2 regions of the Pontibacter kalidii genome follow, and region 2 is predicted to be linked to the other one. Evidence: riboswitches for the same ligand, from Rfam matches in the RefSeq annotation. Region 2 holds a riboswitch; the other holds the start of a gene.
What was found. Region 2 has a riboswitch for thiamine pyrophosphate ahead of OH144_RS12790 (class I SAM-dependent methyltransferase). Riboswitches for the same ligand answer to the same signal wherever they lie in the genome.
Positions count from the first base shown of each region.

Region 1 (12,331 bases), 1.7 Mb from region 2:
ACGTAGCTGGTGTAGTTGAAGTTAAAGAGGGTGAGCAGCAGCGTTGCGGCCAGCAAAAGCTCAAACCAGTCCCAGGCAATCTGCAGGAACTTATTTTTGTGGTAGAGCAGCAGCTGCCGCCAGATATAAAAAGCCTTGGACAGGAACAGCACCAGCAAACCGAAGTTGATCTGGTACACCACGTGCAGCAACAGCGTGTACTCCACTTCGGCGTAGTTAATGTACACCCGGTACACCAGGTATAGCGCCACGCTCAGGTAAGCCGCCACACCTGCCTTCGAGAACAGGTTCCAGAGGTAGCCTATAAAGTCTATGCCCTTGAGCATGTCGGTGTGTAGCCGCTGAAACAGGAACACCGAGACGATGAACACGACGTTGAGCAGGTTGCTCAGGAAAGGGAACGCAACACCAGGCACGCCGGCTCCTGCCAGTTTGCTTTCGGCGTTCAGCAGCACATAAACCAGCAGTAAGAGCCAGCTTATGACCGCGGAAGTTGCCAGTAAGGTTTTTGCGTTGTTTTTATATAATTGCATAAAACGGAAATCCGTTTTTGAATTGGCTGCGACTGAAAATGATGCTCCCCGGCCTGTTTTTGTAGTGTAAGGTAAGAAAAAATTCCGCTTCTCGGCCAAGGTGTCGTGTCCCGTTAAAGAAAATCACCTTGCATAACGTAATTCGTGTTGCGTAGGTTAGCTTTACAGGCCCGGCTGAGCCTATAAATATAGATTTTTATAAATATGTATAAAAAAGAATAGCAGCCAGCGCTCCGGCGCTGGCTGCTAAAACCTTTATGGACACCGGTTTAGGAGTGGCCATTGCAGGATGTATACTTTAGCGGCTGTAGTTCGGGGCCTCACGCATAATCTGCACATCGTGCGGATGGCTCTCGCGTAGGCCGGCGCCCGTAATCTTCACCATCTTGGCATGCTGCAGGTCTTCTATGCCTGCTGTGCCGCAGTAGCCCATGCCAGCTCTTATGCCGCCTACCAGCTGGTAAATCACCTCGTTTACAAATCCTTTGTACGCCACGCGGCCCACAATTCCCTCCGGCACCAGCTTCTTGGCGTCTTTCTCGTTGCCCTGGAAGTAACGGTCTTTTGAGCCTTCTTCCATGGCCTCCACAGAGCCCATGCCGCGGTAGGTCTTATACTTACGGCCCTCGTAAATGATCATCTCGCCCGGCGCCTCTTCGGTGCCCGCCAGCAGCGAGCCGATCATGGCTGTGCTTGCCCCGCCTGCCAGCGCCTTTACTATATCACCGGAGAACTTAATGCCACCGTCAGCAACAACCGGCACGCCGGTGCCCTCCAGTCCTCTAACGGCTTCCATCACGGCAGAGAGCTGCGGCATGCCTATACCGGCGATCACGCGGGTGGTACAGATACTGCCCGGGCCCACGCCCACCTTCACAGCGTCGGCGCCTGCGTCGGCCAGGGCCTTGGCGCCATCGGCGGTGGCGATGTTACCGGCAATCAGGTCCACGTTCGGGAATTCGGTTTTAATGCGTCTTACCGCCTCCAGCACCCCTTTGGAGTGACCGTGTGCCGTGTCCACGCTGATCACGTCCACGCCAGCGTCTACCAGCGCCTTCACGCGGTCCAGCACATCGGGAGTTACCCCCACGGCAGCGCCCACGCGCAGGCGGCCATATTCGTCTTTGCAGGCAAAGGGACGGTCTTTTTTCTTCAGGATGTCCTTGTAGGTGATCAGGCCGGCCAGCTTGCCATTGTCGTCCACCACAGGCAGTTTCTCGATCTTAAACTCCTGCAGGATGTCTTCGGCCTTGGCCAGGTCGGTGCCTATCTTGGCCGTGATCAGGTTGTCGCTCGTCATGATGTCGGAAACAGACTTGGTCAGGTCCCGCTGAAAGCGCAGATCGCGGTTGGTGATGATGCCTGTCAGCTTGCCTTCATCGTTCACGATCGGGATACCGCCGATCTTGTTCTCGGTCATGATCTGCACGGCGTCGCCCAGGGTAGCCTTTTCATTGAGGGTGATCGGGTCCAGAATCATGCCGCTCTCGGAGCGCTTTACCCGGCGCACCTGCTCAGCCTGTTTCCTGATCGACATGTTTTTATGGATAATGCCTATACCGCCTTCCTGCGCCATCGCAATCGCCAGCTCGGCCTCGGTAACCGTGTCCATGGCGGCCGAAACAAGAGGAATGTTGATGCGGATGTTGCGCGTTAGCTGGGTGGAAGTATCAGTTTGGTGTGGGAGTACCTCGGAGTAAGCCGGGAGGAGAAGCACATCGTCGTAAGTGAGTGCTTCGAATAAAATCTTAGACTGATCAGAGCGCATGGCAAATAAATTAGGGGTTATTATTTGCCGCGTAAAGTTACAGAAACTTAAGGAGATATTTGCGCAAGTACCCCGGTATTTTTTTTGGAGTGCCTATCATTAAAGTATAGAGAAAAGGAAGTATAGAGGGATTTAACCGGTGGGTGGCGCTGGCTTGAGAGGCGGGGGTGTTGTAAGTTCTTACCAGTGTTATACTGTTAAAACCTTGCCGGGAGGGAAACTGAGTCCATGCGGCTGGCACACGTAATCCTGTCAGACTGGCAAAATGATTGAACCAAACGATCACCTATCAGATGTATAGATAGGCACAAGTATAAAGTATAGGCGCAAGTATAAATCTTAATAGGTAGCCATGGTAGGATCTACCTGCGTGGCCCAGGCGTGGATGCCGCCCTTCAGGTTGAGCAGGTTGTCGAAGCCCAGGCGCTGGGAAAGGTAGTTAATGGCTTGGGCGCTGCGGAAGCCGTGGTGGCAGATCACCACTACCGGGATATCGCGGCGGATGCGGGCCGACTGCCTGGGAAGCTCCCCCAGCGGGATCAGCTCGCCGCCGAGATTGCAGATTTCAAACTCCTCCGGCTCACGCACATCCAGCAGTTGGATGTTGCTGCTGTGGGCCAGCCTGTTTTTCAGCTCCTGTGCGGTAATCTCATCCATCGTTCCTTTTCTGTAAGGCAAGTATAAAGAATAGTTTTAGCGGCACACACAGCGAGAGGTTGCACCGGAATTCAAAATTAAGCAAGCTTTTGTTTACAAGTGCACCTTCGGGGTGTAAATTGCGGCAATGGAAATCTGGCAAAGTATACAGGCGGGCCCCGGTGCCCTTCTGCTGGCGGCGATAGGCGGCTCTGCCCCGGAAGTATGGCAGCAGTTTGTGGCGGGCATGCAGCAAACCTCCCTACTGGAGTACATTGCCGTAGTGGCGGGCATCGTAAGTGTGTGGTACTCCCGAAAGGAGGACATCCTGGTATACCCCATCGGCCTGATCAGCACGACCATCTACGTATACCTCAGCTTTAAGTATCACCTGATCGGGGAGGCGAGCGTGAACGTTTATTATACTATCCTGAGCGTGTATGGCTGGGTGCTGTGGGCCAGAAAGAACAAGCAGGAGGAGCACGTGCTTCACATTACGTTCTCCGACCAGAGGCAGTGGGGGCAGCAGTTGGCCTTTTTCGGGGTATTGTACGTGGTTATCTACTTCTGCCTGGTATACCTGAAGGAAGCCTTCTACGAGGGCGTGATTCCGTGGGCCGACGCCTTTGCCAGCGCCACGGCCTACACGGGCATGTGGCTGATGGCCCGCAAAAAGGTGGAGAGCTGGTACTGGTGGATAGCCACGAACATTGCCTCTATGCCGTTATACTTCGTGAAGGGCCTGGTATTTTCGGCGGTGTTTTACTTTATCCTGCTGGTGATGGCCTTTGCCGGCCTGGTGGAATGGAAGCGAAGGGCCAGCAGGCAGAAAGTATACATGTCGGAGCCGGCCTAAGTTAGTGTCGGTAATGGTGCCGGCAAGCGGTTTTTGGGATTATGGAGCTGGGAAATTTAAATAAAATAGAGAAGGAGCCAGGGCAGTAACGGTAAAAGGTTGTTACAGAGTTATACTTTATCTTTTAACTATCTAATTACATGATTGGTGTTACCCCGTAAAAGGAGTGACTACCCATTGCTGCGACCCCGCACGGGCGTAGTTTGTTAAACCACTAACGCTGCAGCATCATGAAACAACGTAAACTGGAATTGCCCGACGAGCTAAAGTTCGAGAATCGGATGAAGTGGGGATACGAGTCTCCGGATGAGCGCCCAAAGTTTGTTTTTCTGAGACAAAGCGGAGATGTAAAACCTAAGGTGGTGGAGGTGTACAACTTCTACGACTACAGTTTCTCTGAGAATTAGAGCGCCCTATAACAGGCACATAAAAGGGAGGGGAGGCAGCCATTGCGGCTGCCTCCCCTCCCTTTTATAGTTCATACAGTAGTTTCTCCCTCGTGCAGGAGGGCAGGACAGTCCTTTCAAAAGTTAAGGGAACTTACCTGCAGCCTTTCAGCCATTGTACGGCATCCTCCTCGTTGTCGTAGATGTAGACCTTGAAGCCTGGGCGGGCCCGTTTGCCCAGGTCCTCTGCGGCAAGCCTACCCTCATGGCCCTCCGGAACCAGGCTCGCCAGGCATGTCAGCCCGGCCTGCACAGCGGGCGGAAAGCACACCCGCTCCAGCCACTCATTCGCGTCCAGGAAAGAGCCGATATAGTGGCGCGCGTCGTTCAGGATCTTGGAGTAAGGGCTTCGCTGCAGGGCATCCACATAAAGCAGCCCGGCCGACTTCACCTGCTCTATGGTTACTGCACCGTACCAGCAGCCCTTTAGCCAGCCGTTTTCCTTGTCTACCTCAACCGTGAAGTATACTTCGTCATTGCTGTTGCGCAATTCTTTTTTCATTTACTTGGAATGAGAAGCGGAGCCGGAACCCTGTACCTGCCGAAAAGACCGGCCAAGAGGGATTCTATAACTCCGAGGATGAATAATGAGGTTGTTTGCATCATGCTAATTTACACTTTTAAAACAAGTAGCAAACTGTGGGCCAAATACTAGCATAAGTATACCTAACTTTGGGCGCCGCAACAGCGGCAATGTGCTTATGATCAAGATTGCCATTACCGGGCCCGAGTCAACGGGAAAGTCCACCCTGGCCGAGCAACTGGCCGCGCGGTACGACACCGTGTGGGTGCCGGAGTATGCCCGCCGCTACGTGGGCAACCTGGGCCGACCTTATACTCTGGAGGATATAGAAAACATTGCCCGCGGGCAGCTGGCTCTGGAGCGGGAGCTGCAGCAGCAGGCCAACACCCTGCTTTTTGCCGACACGGATATGCTGGTGCTCAAAATCTGGAGCGAGCATGCCTTTGGCCATTGCCCCGCCTGGATACAGGAGCAATTACTGCAGCAGGACTACAACCTTTGCCTGCTGATGGGCGTTGATTTGCCGTGGGAGCCCGACCCGCAGCGCGAGCACCCGCACCTGCGCCAGTTCTTCTACGAGTGGTACAAGCGGGAGCTGGAGGCCCTGCAGGTGCCGTTCGTGGAGATAAGCGGCCAGCAGCAGGAGCGGCTGCAACTGGCTACGCGGCACGTGGAGGCGCTCCTGCAGAAACATCAACCTTAAACAACCGGACATGCTATACTTCCTCGAGAACGAGAACTACAAAGTGGGCGTCGACACGCTGGGCGCCGAGCTGCACCACTTCATCAAGAAAGATGAGAACCTGGAGTTTATCTGGCAGGCCGACCCGCAGGTATGGACAGGCCACGCGCCCAACCTTTTCCCGATTGTGGGGGAGCTACCGGGGCAGCAGTACACGTACGAGGGGCAAAAGTATGGCATGAAGCGCCACGGCTTTGCCCGCCGCAAGGAGTTCAAGCTGGTGGAGGAGCAGCACGACAAGCTGGTTTTCCAGCTGACCGAGGACGAGGAGACGCTGCAGCAGTACCCGTTTGAGTTCAGGTTGCTGATCGCCTATACATTGGAGTGGAACAAGCTCTCGGTTACCTACCACATCGCCAATACAGGCAAGCAGAATTTATACTTCTCTGTTGGTGGCCACCCAGGTTTTAATGTGCCCTTTTACCCCAACGAGTCGTATGAGGATTACTTCATCGAGTTTGAGAAAAAGGAAACACTGCACCGCCATCTGCTGAGTGAGGATGGCCTGCAGAACGGCGACACCGAGGCGGTAATGGAGCAGGAGCGGGTGCTGCCCCTGAAAAGCAGCTACTTCTACAAAGATGCGCTGGTATTTAAGGAGGTGCAGTCGGAGAAGGTGGTGCTGGGTAGCCACAGGAACGCACGCAGGGTGGAGGTGGAGTTTGAGGGCTTCCCGTACCTGGGCATCTGGGGTAAGCCGGAGCACCCACGCTACGTGTGCATTGAGCCCTGGTGCGGCATTGCCGGCAGGGTAGGCGAGAGCGGTGACATCACCGAGAAGGAGGGTATCAACCAACTGGCCCCGGAGCAGAGTTTCGCCCGCACCTATACCATCACGGTGCTGTAAGCACAGTCGTTATTGGTTGTTCGTTATTAGATTCTCGCTACTAGATGTTGAGTACGATAAATCACGCCTAACTCCTAAACTCTCTACCTCCCCAACTCCTAAACTCCCTAAGCTTTTCAATCAAAAAGCCCCGTTATGTTTCAACATAGCGGGGCTTTTTGATTGAAAAGCTTAGGACCTAGTGCAGCGATGGCTCCGGGAATTTCGGAACCGTAATCTTCCTGATGTCATACTTCGGTTCGAAGTCGCTTACAGGAAGTGATATGCCTGGTGGAAGGTCCAGATCTGGCAAGTCATCTCCTAAAGGCTCGCCTCCATCATCGTCGTTGTCGGTAGATGGGGGGCGGTTGAATTTAGTGCGTGGGGAAAAGGCATAATATGCCAGTATGGTTAGCAAGGCTACTGTATACAATATGCTGATCATCATCACGGTTCTCTTTTATTTTTCAACTTCTGCTGATCTCTCGGCGCGGCAAAAAGCTTGTTTACGAAAGGTAAAAACTATAGTGCCCTTTTAAGCTTTAGAACGTACTTTCAGGCTAAGTGGTTATCTGCCAGAGGTAAAATTTAGCAGGAGCCGCCAAGCTTGTGTTATGGGTTGCTGAAGTATAAATCAATCCTGTTTTGGTTTAGAAGAGAAAGCGACATACCTTTGCCCGTACTCAGGGGTGCCCAAAGATTACGGGCTGAGATCATACCCATAGAACCTGATCCGGGTAATGCCGGCGAAGGGAGAGGTTCGGGAAACAAAGTAGCAGGCTGCCTACCCCTGGCATGTCTGTATGTTTCACCATTTTCTTTTTCTATAACCAATGAAAAGCTTTTTAATTGCGCTGGCAGCGATTGTACTGCCAATGCAACTGTTGGCGCAGCATACCCTGAGCGGGCGTGTGAGCAATGCCGACACAAACGAGTCCCTGGCCGGTGCTACCGTCGTGCTGCAAGGGGCCAACACCGCTACGGCCACCGGCAGCGGCGGCACATTCTCTTTTCCCAACCTTCCGGCCGGCACCTACACGCTAAGGGTGAGTTTTCTGGGCTTTGAGCAGCGGCAGGTAAGTATAAACCTGGCCCAGGACGAGCAGGTGCAGATACAGCTGCAGCCGCAGGCCCAGCAGGCAAGCGAGGTAATTGTGCAGGCCACCCGCGCCGACCAGACCACCGGCACCACTTTTACCAACGTAACACAACAGGAGATAGCCGAGCGCAACTTTGGGCAGGATTTGCCATACCTGCTCGAGCAGGTGCCATCGGTGGTGGTAAACTCTGATGCCGGCGCAGGCGTGGGCTATACCGGCATCCGCATCCGGGGCTCCGATATCACGCGCATCAACGTAACGGTGAATGGCATCCCGGTTAACGACTCGGAGAGCCACGGTACTTTCTTTGTGAACATGCCTGACTTTGCGTCGTCTGTAGAAGATATTCAGGTGCAGCGCGGTGTGGGCACCTCTACAAACGGAGCCGGTGCCTTCGGGGCAAGTATAAATATCCAGACCCAGCAAGTGCGCCGCGAGGCCTATGCCGAAACTGATAACAGCTATGGCTCTTTTAACACCTGGAAAAACAACGTACGCTTCGGCACGGGCCTGATCAACGGGAAATTTGCTTTTGACGGCCGCCTGTCGCGCATCAAGTCGGATGGCTACATTGACAGAGCCTTCTCCGACCTGAAGTCGCTGTACTTTTCGGGAGGCTATTACGGCGATAAAACCTCGGTTAAGTTCGTCACCTTCTCGGGTAAAGAGCAGACCTACCAGGCGTGGTATGGCACCCCGGAGGCCCTGGTGTACGGCAACGCCGCCGACCTGCAGGCCTACATAGACCGCAACTGGATAGAGGGAGCAGACAAGGAGAACCTGCTGAACGCCGGCCGCAAGTACAACTACTACACCTACGACAACGAAACCGACAACTACCAGCAAGACCACTACCAGCTGCACCTCTCGCATGATTTTATGCCGGGCCTGACCTTTTCGGGAGCGCTGCATTACACCCTGGGGCGTGGCTACTACGAGCAGTTTAAGGCCGATGACGACCTGGCCGATTACGGCTTGCCCAACGTGGAGATCGGCGGGGACACCATTGAGTCGTCGGACATCATTCGCCGCCGCTGGCTGGACAACAGCTTTTACGGGGTGACCTATGCCTTGCAGTATAACCCGAACGCCCGCCTGAACGCGACCCTGGGCGGCGCCTGGAACACGTACGACGGCGACCATTTTGGGGAGGTGATCTGGGCACGCTATGCCTCCACCTCGAACCTGGGCGACCGTTACTACGACAACAACGCTAAAAAAACAGATTTCAACATCTTTGCCAAAGCCACCTACGGCCTTACCGATAGACTGAATCTGTTCGGAGATATACAGGTGCGCACCATCAACTACGCGTTCGTGGGTTTCGACAACGACCTGGAAAATATAGAGCAGGAGGTGGATTATACTTTCGTGAACCCGAAAGCCGGCATCACTTATAACCTGCAGCCAACGCACCAGTTGTATGCCTCTTATGCGGTGGGCAACCGCGAACCGGTCCGCGACGACTTTACAGAGTCTACCCCAAGCAGCCGGCCGAAGCACGAGACCCTGCGCAACGTAGAGGCGGGCTACCGCGGGCAGCTGGCCTTGGCAGAGGTAGGCGCAAACCCGCTTACGGCCGACCTGGAGGCGAACTACTTCTACATGAACTACAAAAACCAGCTCGTGCTGACAGGCCAGATAAACGATGTGGGAGCCTATACCCGTACCAACATCGACAAGAGTTACCGCCAGGGCATAGAGCTTGCCGGTGCCCTGCGCCTGGGAACCACGGCCAAATTAAGCTCCAACTTAGCCTACAGCCAGAACAAGATAAAAGGCTTCCACGAGTTTATTGATGACTACGACAACGGCGACCAGGCCGTGAACAACTACAACGAAACGACCATTGCTTTCTCCCCGGCCTTTATTTCTGCCAGCCAGCTGGAGGTGGAGGTGCTGAAAGGGCTGCGTGCCGCCTTCATCTACAAAACGGTGAGCAAGCAGTACCTCGACAATACTGAAAACGAAAGCCGCATCATCCGGCCTTACCAGGTAGGTGACCTGCGCCTGCGCTATAACATCGGGTTTAAAAATGTACTGAAAGAGCTGGAGTTAGGATTGCTGGTGAATAACGTGTTTAACGAGAAGTACGCGGCCAACGGCTATACTTTCAGCTACATTGCCGATGGCGCTCAGACAACCGAGAACTTCTACTACCCGCAAGCCACGCGCAATTTCCTGCTCTCCGTTGGCCTGAAATTCTAAAGTATAAATTCATACTTTCTGTAAAGAAGCCCCGCCATTCGGTGGGGCTTCTTTGTTGCCAGTATCAGGATTTCAAGATGAGCAGGATGTATACTTCTACTCCTGCCGCAAGATTAGCGAAAGCGTAAATGTGGTTGGGGTTGGCCGCAGTTTGTAACTGCTTTGCAAAAGCTACAATCGCTGGCGCTATAGAGTATACTTTGGCTGGAGCAGTCGGAAGTATACATCTGCTCACGTATACTTTTCTGCTTCCGCAGAAAGCAAGTTGAAAACTTGCGTCAAGTACAGCCACATTTACACTGCGCTAAACTTGCGGCAGGAGAGTGTTTTATACTTTGGCTATAGCATTTATACTTGACGTATAGTAGCAGCCGAATCCCCTCCTCGGAGGGGCTAGGGGTGGGTTATAATTGTAGAGGTAGGGACAGGTCGCGACCTGTCCGCGCAAGAACAGCAACTATGAAACGTATACTTTGGCTAAAGCAGTTACAGGCTCCCCTCCTTGGATAAGGAGGGGCAGTTGGACCCGCTAAAGTCATTCACCCTGAGCACCTTTTACAAACCTGGAAATCCTGATTTAGACAATTCATTTAATATTTTATCTTTGCGTATTACACTTCTCATTCACCTTAAAACAAAACTATGGCTTACGAATCAACAGGTGCGCCTGACTACTATAACATCGATGATCTGCTCACCGAAGAGCATTTGCTTATCCGGCAGACCATGCGCGACTTTGTGAAGCGCGAGATCTCTCCTAAAATTGAGCAGTGGGCACAGGATGCACACTTTCCTTCCGAAATTGTAAAGAAATTTGGCGATGTAGGCGCTTTCGGCCCGACCATCCCGACAGAGTATGGCGGTGGCGGCCTGGATTACATCAGCTACGGCATTATCATGCAGGAGATCGAGCGCGGCGATTCGGGCATGCGTTCCACAGCCTCGGTGCAAGGCTCGCTGGTGATGTACCCCATCTACAAGTATGGCTCCGAGGAGCAGCGCAAAAAGTACCTGCCTAAACTGGCAAGCGGTGAGTGGCTGGGTTGCTTTGGTTTGACAGAGCCGGACTTCGGCTCTAACCCGGGCGGCATGGTGACCAACATCAAAGACATGGGCGATCATTACCTGCTCAACGGCTCCAAGATGTGGATCTCCAACTCGCCCGAGTGCCAGGTGGCGGTGGTGTGGGCTAAAAACGAAGAAGGCCGCATTAAAGGCCTGATCGTGGAGCGTGGCATGGAAGGTTTTACCACTCCGGAGATCCATAATAAGTGGAGCCTGCGCGCCAGCTGCACCGGTGAGCTGGTGTTTGATAACGTAAAAGTGCCCAAAGAGAACCTGCTGCCAAATGTAGACGGTCTGCGTGGCCCGCTGGGTTGCCTTGATTCGGCCCGTTACGGTATTTCATGGGGTGCCATTGGTGCGGCTATCGATTGCTACGAGTCGGCGCTTAAGTATAGCAAAGAACGTGTGCAGTTCGACAAGCCGATCGGTGGCTTCCAGCTCACGCAGAAGAAGCTGGCCGAAATGCTGACCGAGATCACCAAAGCCCAGCTGATGGTATGGCGACTGGGCACGCTGATGAACGAAGGCAAAGCCACCACGCAGCAGATCTCCATGGCCAAGCGCAACAGCGTGGACATGGCCCTGCACATCGCCCGCGAAGCACGCCAGATCCACGGCGGCATGGGCATTACGGGCGAGTACCCGATCATGCGCCACATGATGAACCTCGAATCCGTGATCACTTACGAAGGAACCCACGACATTCACCTGCTGATAACCGGTGCAGATATCACCGGCATTCAAGCATTTAAGTAGTCGTTGATCGTTATTCGTTGCTCGTTATTCGGGTGGCGGTTAAAGTATAAGTTGCGATTTACTGATGCAGAGCAGGTGTAAACCCACCCCTGAGAGCAGCGCTCGCTAGCTCAAAACTCGCGTTTTGGCTAGTCCAGAGGAGGGGAATCGCCTGTTATTTTGCAAAATTCCCCTCTTGGGAGGGGCAGGGATGGGTTAATCGAAACTTGAGTTATAAAGTATAGCAAAGGCAGCTGCGGGAGTAGCTGCCTTTTTAATTCCCCTCCTTGGAGGGGTTAGGGGTGGGTTTTACTTCTGCTGGTTGGCTCTTATCCATGCTTCAATTGTTCGAAGCACGTTACTCAACTCTTGTTTTACTTCCCTATCATCAAACCGCAGGAATCTTATCCCAAGTTTTTCTAAAGCTGCCTGCCGCTTTGCATCTTCTTCAAAGCTATAGTCGTGGCTATCGCCATCTACTTCAATTGCTAATTGTAGCTCTTTGCAATAAAAATCAATTATAAAGCTATCCAGCGGTCTTTGTCTGTCAAAGTCATAGCCAAGAAGTTGGCGGCCCTTCAGTTCATTCCAAAGTATAACCTCGGACAATGTACTGTTCTGTCGCAGTTGTTTTGCCAGCTCTTTTAAGTATGGCTCGTAGGGGATGATTTTGCTTTTCATCTGAGTACGATTGACCCACCCCTAACCCCTCCGAGGAGGGGAATTGTTCCTCCACTATTTTTTGGGGCTAAAATTTATAAACGTTGCCCATAGTCACTACTCCTCTTCCTCCTCCCCATACTTATCTTTATACTTTTTGCCCGGCACGTACTTCATCATACTTTCCCAGAGGCGGTCGAACTCGCGGCTGTAGTCCTGCACAATGCTGAGGT
Region 1 covers NZ_CP111079.1:4,781,316-4,793,646, forward strand. Annotated here, with positions in the region: gene OH144_RS20265 (GAF domain-containing SpoIIE family protein phosphatase) at 1-533, opposite strand, end outside; gene guaB (IMP dehydrogenase) at 832-2,301, opposite strand; gene OH144_RS20275 (rhodanese-like domain-containing protein) at 2,641-2,958, opposite strand; gene pnuC (nicotinamide riboside transporter PnuC) at 3,086-3,793, shown strand; gene OH144_RS20285 (hypothetical protein) at 4,024-4,200, shown strand; gene OH144_RS20290 (hypothetical protein) at 4,334-4,741, opposite strand; gene OH144_RS20295 (ATP-binding protein) at 4,941-5,465, shown strand; gene OH144_RS20300 (aldose 1-epimerase family protein) at 5,476-6,351, shown strand; gene OH144_RS20305 (hypothetical protein) at 6,530-6,778, opposite strand; TPP riboswitch at 7,006-7,102, shown strand; gene OH144_RS20310 (TonB-dependent receptor) at 7,164-9,638, shown strand; gene OH144_RS20315 (acyl-CoA dehydrogenase family protein) at 10,281-11,459, shown strand; gene OH144_RS20320 (endonuclease domain-containing protein) at 11,748-12,119, opposite strand; gene OH144_RS20325 (phospholipase D-like domain-containing protein) at 12,216-12,331, opposite strand, start outside.
Region 1: it holds a riboswitch for thiamine pyrophosphate, as region 2 does, so the genes downstream of both, OH144_RS20310 (TonB-dependent receptor) here and OH144_RS12790 (class I SAM-dependent methyltransferase) in region 2, are expected to answer to the same signal.

Region 2 (12,331 bases):
ACGTCGCCAAGCGAGTTAAAGCCTTCGCCCAGGTTTTTCTTGCCTTTCTCGATGCGCAGCTTCACCTCCAGCACCTCCAGCATCGCCTCCACGTTATAATCGGTCTCGCCGTAGCGGTCGAACATGAGGTTGGGCACGAGGTTATTCGGCTCCAGGGCCACCACCCAGCCGCCCGGCTTGGTTACCCGTATCATCTCCTGGATCACGCGCTGCGGGTTTTTCACGTGGATCAGCAGCGTCTGGCAGAGCGTCACGTCAGCAATATCGTCGGGCAGGGGGATGTCGGTGGCGTTTCCCACCTTAAACTCGTAGTCGATGTTCTTGTGGCCAAACTCGCTTTGCGCCCGCTGCCGCGCCTCGGCAATGTAGCCCGGCTCGTAATCCACGCCGTATACTTTGCCGGCGTCGGGCATATATTTGGAGAACTTAAAACCCATCATGCCCTTGCCACAGCCAATATCCACCAGCGTTTGCGTGTAGGGGATATACAGGCGCTCAGCCAGCAGCTCCAGGTAATCCTCGTTCCACCAGTATTCCCGGGCGGGGCCCAGGTGCTCTTCCGAATGCTTCTTCTCTTCCAACAGGTTTATAAGTTATAGTGCCACAAAAAAGCCTCCGGAAGCATACTTACTCCCGGAGGCTTTTATACGTTAAAAGCAAAGATAGCTTTATTTCATCTTTTTCCACTCGGCAATAGCCTTCTCGTTCAGGCGAACATAATCCTGGTTATTGGCTGCCTTAGCCAGTTCCATAGATTTCTCGGCTGTTTTAACGGCGGCTTTGTAGTTCTTCAGCTGTGCCTCAATTTTAGCCTGTGCGTGCAGGTTCCAAAATTTAGGATCCTTTTCGTTGGCCTTTTTCATCCACGCATGGGCTTGTTTCAGGTCGTGGCCTTTTTCAAGGTAATAGTTCGCCGCTGCTGCATACAGGTTCGGGTTCACGTTGGTGCCTTTCACCACGTGCTCGTTTATCTGCGCCATCACTTTGCTGTCTACATCAGTTTTTACCGTGAAAGGCACCACCACATTGTCCCACATGATCTCCACATCTGCCGCATCAGCCTTAAGGTTGGCAAAGTTAATGGTGAAAGACTCTGCTTTACGCGGGTTCGGCTGCGGTTTCACCTTAAAGCGCACCAGGTCCTCGGCCTGGTTGTAGTCCTGGCCGCCATCGCCCCAGTGCTTGGTGTTTTTATGGATGATGATGGTCCACTCGTCCTTGCCCGGAATGGTGTACAGGGCATACTCGCCCGCAGGCACTTTATTTCCCTCAATGGTGACGTCCTCAGAGAATTTGATCTTGGTGGAGGCATTGGCACCAGTGCGCCATACTTGGCCGTAAGGCACCAGGTCGCCGAAAATCTGGCGATCTTTCACTGCCGGACGAGAATAGTCCACGGAGATGGTTCCCAGGCCTACGGCCTGCTCAATTTTCTGCGACGGGCTTGCAGCCGGCATTTTTATACCTTGCGCCTGTGCAGCGCCTGCGCCCAGCATAAGTGCTGCTGACAGGGCAAAGCCGATGAGTGCTTTTTTCATGGTTTTCGATTAGGTTTTAATTTGTTGATGCTGGTGTAATATTACACATTATCTTAAAATTTAACCAGTAGTGCACCCATGATTGCGGAGCTACTGGCCATTGTTTGTGGCGCTGTTTTTTATTCTCTCCGAAGTTTTATACCTTAGCAAAAGTACACGGGGTGCTTGACGACTATAATGTCCTCAGGCTGAGATGATACCCGCAACCTGATCTGGATAATGCCAGCGTAGGAATTGTAACCTCATGGGGTACTTTGCACAAGTATATTCCCTTCTTCCTATCTGCCTTAAACAGTCAGGCTATTTTATAACGCTAAAATACCTGCTGTGAGCAATCTGCAACAACAAAAATTCGACCTGGTAACCCGCGACCTGCGCAAGTGGCAGGGCCGCGAAGAATGGTTTTTTAACCGCGACCACACCGACACCTACGAACTCTGGTATGAGGGCCGCTACAAGCGCGCCGAAGTATGGCAGAAAAAGGTGATCGGTCAGCTAATCAAGAAAGATGAACGTGTAAAGACACTGCTGGAGTTTGGCTGCGGCACCACCCGCTTTACCCGCTGGTGGAAGGAAATCGGGATAGAGGCAAGTGGCGGCGACATCTCGCCTTTTATGCTGGGGCAGGGCGTGCATCTGTTCGACGGCGACCTGGTGCTGGCCGACTCCCACCACATGCCGTTCAAGGATCATACCTTTGATGCCCTGGCCTTTATCACCACCTTTGAGTACTACAAAGACCCCGTGAAGGTGATTCGGGAGGCGGCGCGCGTGGGCAAGTATGGCATTGTGTTCGGCATGATGAACCGCAACTCCCCGAAGGTAGTCAGAAGAAGGGTGCAGGAGATGTTCGGCAAAAATCCTTTCTACGTTACGGCCACTTTTTACACGCCCAAAAAGCTGCTGGCGGTGATAGCGGAAGCCTTACAAGGGAGAGACTATACGATAGAATGGACCGCAACCGGCCTGCCCCAGTGGTTCCCGGTACAGCAGTGGCACCAGCCCTATGGCGATTTCTTTGGTATGTACGTACGCCTAAACGATGCGATATGAGCGCCTTTGACGACAACTCCGGAAAGCTGGCCGTTGCCACTTTTAAAGAGGTGCTGTTGCCGCAAAGCGGGGCGCAGCGGGAGGAGGTGCTGGTTGGCCCCCGGTTTGGGGTAGATACGGCTGTTATTGATTTGGGCAATAATCTCGGAATGGCTGTGTCGAGCGATCCGCTTTCCCTTATACCTTCCATCGGGCTGAAGGAGTCGGCCTGGCTGTCGGTGCATTTGCTGGCCAATGACATGGCTTCTACGGGCTTTGCTCCCATGTATGCGCAGTTTGTGCTCAACCTGCCCACCAGCCTTTCCCTGGAGGCATTCAGGGAGTACTGGGGGTATATGCATCAGTTTTGCCAGGAGATAGGCGTAGCCATTACCGGAGGCCATACAGGGCAGATCGAAGGCCAGAACTCCACCATTTCGGGTGGCGGTACCATGTTTCTGACGGCTCCTCTAAACGAGATACTGACGAGCGACAAGGCCGAGCCAGGAGATATACTTGTCGTCACGAAAGAAACCGCCCTTGTCTCCTCTTCTATCCTGGCCATGAGCTTTCCGGAAACGGTGAAGAACAAACTGGGCTGTGAAGTATGGGAGAATGGGTGCGAGAACTTCTTTCAAACTTCCTCGCTGCCCGATGCCCTGGCTGCCAGGGAGGTGCTCAAAAGCAATACGGAGCTGAAAGCCATGCACGATGTGACAGAGGGCGGCGTCGTAGGGGCTATCTGCGAGATGGCGAATGCCTCCGGCTGTGGCTTCAGAATCTATAACGATGCTCTTCCGGCAGGAGAAGCACAGCTCCAGATAACCCGGCTGTTCGGCATCGACCACCGCTTCTGTGTTGGTGCCGGCTCTATGGTGATGGCTGTAAAGCCAGGGAAAGAGCAGGAGCTTATCTGTCACCTAGCTGCCAAATCCATCAAGGCAACGGTAGTCGGCGAAATGCTGCCGCGGGAAGCAGGTTTCAGGGTGGTGGAGAATAGCGAAGAGAACAAGTTATCCTTCGATGGGAAAGATCCTTATTGGGGGGCATTTTTTAAAGCGCTGAAAGCAGGGTGGAAATGAGAGAGAATAGCAAAATTACCAGTGGAATTTACCTCGTACTGGACCCAAGCATAAACCAGGTGGTGCTGCTACAAAAGGTGCAGGAAGCCTTGGAAGGCGGCGTGAGCGCACTGCAGATCTGGAATAACTGGCCAGCTGACTACAGCGCTGCTGATAAAAAAGCCCTCATCAAAGATTTAGTCGATCTTGCCGGTGCTTATCAGGTGCCTTTGTTGATAAACGAAGAGTGGGAGTTGCTGAAAGACACGGAACTGTCGGGTGTTCATTTTGATGATATTCCGGAGAACCTTGAAGGCATGAAAGCTGCAGTTGGGCGAGATTTTATCACCGGAATTACCTGCAGCAACAACCTGGACGTGATACGCTGGGCCACCGAAAATCAACTCGACTATGTATCCTTCTGTGCGGTGTTTCCTTCGTCCTCGGCGGGCAGCTGTGAGCTAGTACGACCGGAAACGATCAGGGAAGCCAGAGAAATGACACAGATGCCGCTCTTTCTGTCCGGCGGCATCACAACAGAAAACATGCTTGCGCTAAAAGAGCTGGACTTTGACGGGGTGGCGGTTATCTCCGGTATTCTGAACGCCGCTTCTGCCAGGGAGTCCGCTGCGGCCTATCATCACGCTTTAAACAAGTATAAAACATGAATGCATCGCTCTTAAATAAACTGTGCTGCCCCATAGACAAGCACGATCTTAACATACAGATTTTTGTAAAGGACGAAAACGGGGAAATTAAGGAAGGCCTGTTAACCTGCCCCGCGTGCAGGAGGTATTACCCTGTTGTATACGGTATCCCGATTATGACACCAGACGAGTACAGGGAAAAAGCGCTGGAGGAGCCCATTTTGAAAAAGTGGGGCCTTGAATTAGAAGAAGGGGTGGCAAAGAAGCTCCTGCTAAAAGAATAGGAACCGTATGTCCCCCGTCAGAAGCTGCGCCCCACGCTCAGGCCGAAACGGGGCACCACCGCAAGGCCTGGTGTGTCGGATTTATTCTCCGGGGATACAAACGGTGTAACCGCCAGCCTGACCACCAGCCCCCCGCGCGGGTCCTGGTAGCGGAAACCTACGCGGGCAAAATACATGTTCTGCATCAGGTCCGGGTGGTCGGTAAAGCGGCGGGTGTACCCCAGACCGAATTCCACATGATTCTGCGTGCCGCCCACCATGCCCAGGGCCTCCACCGGCACGATGGGGTAGACGCCTGGCTCCCCTTCCTGAAAGAAGAGGTTGGTGCCGATGCCCGCCCGCACGGCAGCCTTAAAGCTATAGCGCTGGTAGACGATTCGGTCGAGGTTGAGGGAGTAGGTATCGGAAGAGCCGCTGATTTCCAGGTAATAGGCGTTGCGGGCCGTAAAGGTGCCGGGGGACCGCTGTGCCTGCGCCAGGCCTGCCAGCAGCAGCAACGAAAGCAGCAAGCAATACTTCAGGGTGAGTTTAGGAATAGGGTGCATTAGGGCCGCTTCTTCAAAAATATGGCCTAAAGTATATCTATAAAACATAAAATCCTACTGCAGCCAGCGCCACAGCAGGATTTTATACTTTGTTTGCTGGATTATTCCTTAGCTTAATTCGAACTGCAGCCGCAGGAGGTTGGCGTACATGCCATCCGGGTTCACCGACAGCACTTCGTGTGGGCCTTCCTCCACAATCTCTCCGTTCTCGATCACCAGGATCTTATCCACCTTCCGGATGGTGGCCAGGCGGTGGGCGATCACGATGGTGGTACGGCCTTTCATCAGCTCGTCCATGGCCTGCTGCACCAGGTGCTCTGACTCGGAGTCGAGGGCGCTGGTGGCCTCGTCCAGTATAAGTATGGCAGGGTTCTTCAGGATGGCCCGGGCAATGGCCACACGCTGCCGCTGGCCTCCGGAGAGCTTAATGCCGCGCTCGCCCACCAGGGTATCAAATCCTTCCGGGAAGGACACGATAAAGTCGTAGGCATTGGCTTTGCGGGCCGCCTCGATGATCTCAGCCTCCGAGGCTTCCGGGCGGCCATAGGCAATGTTCTCGCGAATAGTGCCCCCGAACAGCAGCACCTCCTGCGGCACCACCCCAATGTTTCCGCGCAGCTCGGTCATGTTGATGTGGCGGATATCGTGGTCGTCCACCGTTATACTTCCCCCCGAAAGGTCGTAATAGCGCATCAACAGCTGGATGATGGTAGACTTGCCGGCGCCGCTGGGACCTACCAGCGCGACTTTCTCGCCGGCTCTCACGGTAAAGCTAATATCGCGCAGCACCTGTAAGTCGGGGCGGGTAGGGTAGGAGAAAGCCACATTCCGATAGCTGATGTCTCCGTTCATGCGCGGTATCTGGCTCAGGGCCTTTATACTTTTATCGGTCGGCTCTTCCTCTTCCTGAAGTATTTCCAGAATGCGCTCCGTGGCCCCTAGTGCGGCTTGCACCTTGCCGTAAAGATCTCCCAGGCCGCCCACAGAAGCGCCTATAAACACCGTATAAAGGACAAAGGATACCAAGTCGCCCTGCGCGATATCGCCGTTGGCCACGAGCGTGACACCATACCAGATCACCAGGATGATACCTCCAAAAAGGCCCACGATGATGAACGTGATGAAGGCGCCACGATAATAAGCCCCTTTTATGGCTGTTTTTACAGCTTTGTCCAAGGTAGTCCTGTAGCGCCCTACCTCGAACATCTCGTTGGTAAAGGCCTTCACGGTATTGATCGCCTGGAGCGTCTCTTCTACAATCACGTTCGTGTTGGCCAGCTCGTCCTGTGTTTTCCTGGAAAGCATCTTAATCTTGCGGCCAAATACCAGCGCCAGCGCCACCAGCACCGGAAAGGTGGCCAGCATGAACAGCGATAGCTTGATGGAGGTCCACATGATGACGATGACACCGACGATGAGCGTGGTGATCTGGCGGAAGAGCTCGGCCAGGGTGATGGACATGGCATCCTGCACCTGCGCCACATCCGTGGTGATGCGACTGGTGATCTCGCCCACGCGGCGTTTCTCATAAAAAGAGATAGGCAGCTGCACAAATTTGCTGTAGAGGTCGCGGCGGATGTTGGCCACGGCATTCTCGCTCACCTGCGCAAAAAAGTATACCCTGCAGAAGGAGAAGATGCCCTGCAGCAGGATAACGGCAAAAAGCCCCATAGCGATCAGGTTGATGTCCTGGAGCGGGCTGTTGGCATCGTTGGTGGAGGAGTCAAATAGCTTGCCCACCAGGTAAGGGAAGGCCATCATGGTAAGGCTGGACAACGCCAAAAACACAAGGCCGGTGATGAATTTATACTTGTAGGGAAGTACGTAGCCAAAAATCTGGAGGCCACGGCGAAAACTCTCTTTGGTAATCTTCTTTCTGCCTTCTTTATCCTGTTCGCCGCTAGACCCGAATCCGCGTTTTGCCATTAATTATACGCTGCTTAAAATGTGTAATGGCCTGGCCGGCTATCTGCCTCCGGCTTGCCTGTAAGGTACAGTGGTATAACAGCTAAACCCGCTATATGATGCCACCTCCCCGCAAAATATTGCAAAGGTAAGCAATATGTAGGAAAGTATAGGTGGTTTGTGGTGGATCGACTGTTGCGTTCGTTAGGATAGCGTGCGTAATTGCACTGAATCGCTTCCGGGCTCCTGGTAGACACCTGTAATATAGGTTGGCGCAGGTCTCTTAGGCTGATTCCTGTGGATGAACTCAGGTTTGTGGCTCGGCTGGCTTGAAAGCTAGGCTTTATACTTCAGTTTATACTTGCTCGTTTATACTCTATACTATCGCTGGCGCGGGTTTGCAACCCGTGCCTTCTATGATGTCAGGTTTGTAACCCGACTGGCTAGCAGAACCATAATACTTTTATACTTCATTCTTCCGCTGGCGCAAGCGTCCGCTTGCGCCTTTTTCTACTTGAGCTATACTTCATTGTACTTGCATAGCCACTGCTTCCTTCAGCTTGTCACAAGCTATCCTTGCTAGCTGCTGTTCATCCTAGGCTTTACAACCAACTTGTTTCATCTCTTGCTTTGTTACTCTCAAGCCCGAGAGGGCTCGTCCTCGGGCATCGCGCTGGGAGCTTTTCCTGCCCTCGTACCTCGGGCTGCCTCACTCTCGTTCGGCACCGGAAAAACTCGCATAGGCGCTCAACCCAAGGACTGGGAATCGTTCGATAGCCTCCGCCAACAGAGCTTGAACCAAGTCCCCCTTCGAAGGGGGTAGGGGGATGATAATCGCATACTGAACAAGGAATAGGAACAGGTTCGATAGCTCCCGCCCTTACTGTCATCTCGACCTTTGGGAGAGATCTATCGAGAATTCTAAAGAGATCTCTCCCAAAGGTCGAGATGACAGGGAAGGGTGGCAAGTATAGAAGCTCCCTCCCCTGTTCTTAGGGGAGGGTTGGGGTGGGGTGAAAGCTCCACGCCTTTGCTAAGGAGGGGTAGGGATGGTTGGACCCGGTAGCGGGAAACTCCCTCTCCTGTTCTTAGGAGAGATCTCTTTAGAATTCCAGATAGATCTCTCACCCTGCTCGAGATGACAGGGAGAGGGGCAAGTATAAACTCCCTCTCCTGTTTTTAGGAGAGGGCTGGGGAGAGGTATAATTCCCCTCCTCGGAGGGGTTAGGGGTGGGTTATAGTTGTAGAGACAGCAACTATGAAGCTTATACTTTAGCTAAAGCAGTTACAGGCTCCACTCCTAGTAAAGTCTCAGATCCCGGCCTTGTTTCGGGGCAGGGGCAGGGACAGCCGAGCCATTACCTTGCTCAGAGGTGGTGGGTGCAGATCTCGGATAAGGCTACGAAGGCATATAAAATAAACGCCCTCTCCCGAAGAACAGAAGAGGGCGTTTTAAGGCTTAGCTAAAATTAAGCGGTCGTTTGCTCCTGCGCCAGCTCCAGCTCATCAATCTTACCTGTCGAAACAGCCATCAGGCCAATAAAGGTCAGAAAGCCGTTGAGGATCAGTACCTCGAAGCCGAACTCGTAGCCCCAGAACCAGTCTACGGAGTTGTAGCTGAGGATAAGGGTAAGCAGCGGCGCGATGATGCAGACGGCAGGCACAAATTTGTCGCGCACAGCCCGCTTGGTGTAGATGCCGAAGGAATAGAGGCCCAGCAGGGGCCCGTAGGTATAACCGGCCACCTTGAATACGGCAGTTACCACACTATCATTGTTCAGGATGTCAAAAGCGATGATGACAAGGCCCATTACCACGGAGATACCGGCGTGAACGATGTAGCGCACACGCACACGCTCCTGCTCCGGACGGTCCTTGAAGTTAAGAAAGTCCACGCAGAAGGAGGTGGTTAGTGCCGTAAGCGCCGAGTCGGCCGAGGCGTACGTAATGGCAATGATACCAAGTATGAATATGATGCCTGCAAAGTATGAGAAGTGGTTCAGGGCCAGGAATGGGAACACATCATCGCCGCGCTCTGGAAGGGCGATGCCCTTAGCGTTGGCATAGATGTAAAGCAAAGCACCCAGGGCCAGGAACAGGATGTTTACAAACACCAGAATGATGCTGAACCAGAACATGTTCTTCTGGGCCTCGCCGATGTTTTTGCAGCTCAGGTTCTTCTGCATCATGTCCTGGTCAAGGCCCGTCATCACAATGGCGATGAAAGCGCCGGAGAAGAACTGCTTGAGGAAGTATTTGCTATCCTTGAAATCCCAGTAAAATACCTGTGAGTATTCGCTGGTCTGTATCGTGTCAATCAATCCCTGGAAGCTCAGGTTCAGCTCGTCGGAGATGAGCCAGATGCTGACACCAACCGCCAGCAGCATGGCGGTTGTCTGGAAGGTATCGGTCCAGATGATCGTTTTCATACCACCCCGGAAGGTATACACCCAAATCAGGACAATGGTGATGATGACGGAAACGGAGAAGGGAATACCAAAATCATCGAAAACCGCCAACTGCAGTACTCCCGCCACCAGGAAAAGGCGAATAGCCGCACCCAATGTGCGCGAGAGCAGGAAGAAGGCCGCCCCCGTCTTATACGACCACCATCCGAAGCGGTCTTCCAGGTAAGTATAGATCGAGACCAGGTTCATGCGGTAGTAGAGCGGCATGAGCACCGTGGCAATCACGAAATAGCCCAACAGGTAGCCCAGCACAAACTGCAGGTACGAGAATTCTGCCACCGCCACCATGCCGGGAATTGATACGAACGTCACTCCCGACAGCGAGGTGCCGATCATGCCAAAGGCCACCACATACCAGGGCGAGGAGCGGTTGGCCAGGAAGAAAGTCTCAGAGTCGGAATTACGGCTGGTGAGGTAAGAAATAAAGATCAGGATACAGAAATAGGCAATGATCAGGCCTATGATAAGGGTTGAGGACATAGTGCAAGCAGTGGTTCGTAAACGTTCTAATTCACAAATATAACAAAACTATGCACCTGCGCCACGCTTTATAAAAGGTCCTGTAGCAGCACCGGCTCCCCAATAGCCGGAATCCGCAGCCCCTGCAGCATACCCGAGGCGGCAATCTGCTCCAGCAGGCGCACCGGCTCGCTCGGCGGCTCGTCGGAGAGGTCGTAGGTACCGTAGTGCATGGGTATAAAAGTGCCGCCGTGCAGCAGGTTGTAGGCTTTCACGGCCTCGTGCGGGCTCAGGTGGCTCTTCTGCATCAGAAAAGACGGCTTGTAGGCGCCCACCGGCATCAGGCACACATCCATGGGGCCGAGCAATTCCTCGATCTCCTCAAAGTGCGGGGCAAAACCTGTGTCGCCGGCAAAGTATAGCGTATGGGTGGGCGTCTTGAGCACAAAGCTGCCCCAGAGTACCTTGTTCATGTCCGTAAGGCCGCGGCGGTGCCAGTGCGAGGCGGGCATAAAGTATACTTCCACGCTACCGGGCACCAGGTCATACTTCTGGTACCAGCCCGCCTCCTGATAGGGCAGGTGCGGGTTTATGCTCCGGAGGATATCACCTGCGCGCAGCGGGGCCAGTGCCTTCACCTGTGGGTTGGCCCCGTAAACCGTCTGCAGCGATTTTTTGTCGAGGTGGTCTCGGTGGGCGTGGGAGAGCAGCAGAAAATCGATGTTACGGATATCCTCCGGCGAGCAGGGTGTTCCTACCCGTCTCTTCACCATGGGGATGTCGTACAAAACCGGGTCGGTGAGGAACGTGATGCCGTTAAGGCGAATGAAAAAGGCGGAGTGCCCCAGCCACACCAGCATGTCGCGGTCGTCGTGCAGAAAATTATTTCCTTCCTGTACGTGCGGCGTGTAGTGATCGAGCTTCTTTTGCTCCCGCTGCGGGTTGCGGCTTAGCTGCCACTTCAGCACCTGCTTTAGTTCCGGTTTGAAAAGCTCATCGCCGTTAGCGAAGCGTCCGTTTACAGTTTTGTTGCCTCTGTAGCCGGGTTTAATGGTTTCGAGGCGGTCGTTTTTTATATGGCGAATGTGGTGGTTGTTCTGCTGCAAAGTTTGTCTCCGTTATATTTTCTGGCAAAAGGACGAGGAAGGGAATGCTTACTCCTATACTTATGTCCTCTGGCTTACATCACACTTATATACTTTAGAAACGGCAAAATAGGTTATACAGGGCTTCCTCTGAAATGGCCTATAAAAAAGAGCGCCTCCCTGCAGGTCCAGGGAAGCGCTTTTATACGTGCTGAGGGATATCCTAAGCGCTTACCAGTAGCCGTATCTGCTGCCGTAGGCCGGCGAGTAGAAATGGTTGCCGTAGGGCGAGGCGCCGTCGGTATAACGGATGCCGCCGGTGACGCTCAGGTGCTCCGTGATTTTATAGGTGGCCCTGAAGTCGGCGCCCATGCTGCCGGGGCTGTAAAAGCTGTTGTTAAACTGGTTGGCGGGCACGTTCGAAAAATCGCGCCAGATGTTGCCGCTCAGGATCAGGCGATCGCTGGCCAGGTAATCCACGCCCACACTGGCGATATAGTGGCTGCCGGCGCCGTTGCGGTACAATACCGTAGTACCTTCAGGGCCGGCCACAGGGGTGTTATAGCCGGAAGTATGCACATAGGCCAGGCTGGTGTTTAGCCGGAAGCGGTTGCTGACCTGGTAGCGCACCGAGGGCTCCACATAGGTGGCACTGCCAAAGCCGTTGCTGATGCTGGCCCCCATGTTCAGGCCATAGCTCAGTTTTGGGCCCTGCCAGGCGGGTTTCTCGGGCTTGGCAGGCTCCGACGTGGCTGCGGCTACAGGGGCGGTGGTGGCCGCGGTTGGGTCCGGGGCGGCCTCCAGGCTTGGCTTCACGTCCTGGGCCATACCTTGGCCGGCGTAAAGCAGCCCGGCCGCCAGTAATGTTCTGAATATATTTTTCACGTGGAAATGGCTGAAGTATAAATTCTTATACTAAGGTACGAGGTAGATGGTTCAAAAGCAAAACGAGCATAGCCACTTTAAAGTATACTCCCGCCGCTATTTAGCCTTCGAACCCAGCCAGGCGGTTCGGTAAGCCTCTATTTCGGGTGTCAGCTGTTTGCCTGTACTTTCAAAGGGGATCACCTCCAGCGTCTGCACCTCCTCCAGCACCAGCGTGGTCTGGCGCGGCTGGCCCTGGCGGCTGTAGGTGAGGGCCATACGCTCGCCCGGTTTGCGGTTCTTCAGCGTCTTCTGCAGGTCTTTCTCTTTTCTGATCTTGCGGCCATCCAGCGCCAGGAGCACATCCCCCCGTTCCAGGCCTGCCTTGTAAGCCTCCGAGGTGACGTAAGTGCCATTCGCGATGGTTGCCTTGCCGTCCTTGT
Region 2 covers NZ_CP111079.1:3,042,419-3,054,749, reverse strand. Annotated here, with positions in the region: gene OH144_RS12800 (class I SAM-dependent methyltransferase) at 1-581, opposite strand, end outside; gene OH144_RS12795 (DUF2911 domain-containing protein) at 669-1,538, opposite strand; TPP riboswitch at 1,686-1,790, shown strand; gene OH144_RS12790 (class I SAM-dependent methyltransferase) at 1,866-2,591, shown strand; gene OH144_RS12785 (AIR synthase-related protein) at 2,588-3,652, shown strand; gene OH144_RS12780 (thiamine phosphate synthase) at 3,649-4,299, shown strand; gene OH144_RS12775 (Trm112 family protein) at 4,296-4,562, shown strand; gene OH144_RS12770 (hypothetical protein) at 4,580-5,107, opposite strand; gene OH144_RS12765 (ABC transporter ATP-binding protein) at 5,216-7,033, opposite strand; gene OH144_RS12760 (sodium:solute symporter) at 8,482-9,960, opposite strand; gene OH144_RS12755 (MBL fold metallo-hydrolase) at 10,029-11,045, opposite strand; gene OH144_RS12750 (hypothetical protein) at 11,256-11,909, opposite strand; gene OH144_RS12745 (M61 family metallopeptidase) at 12,006-12,331, opposite strand, start outside.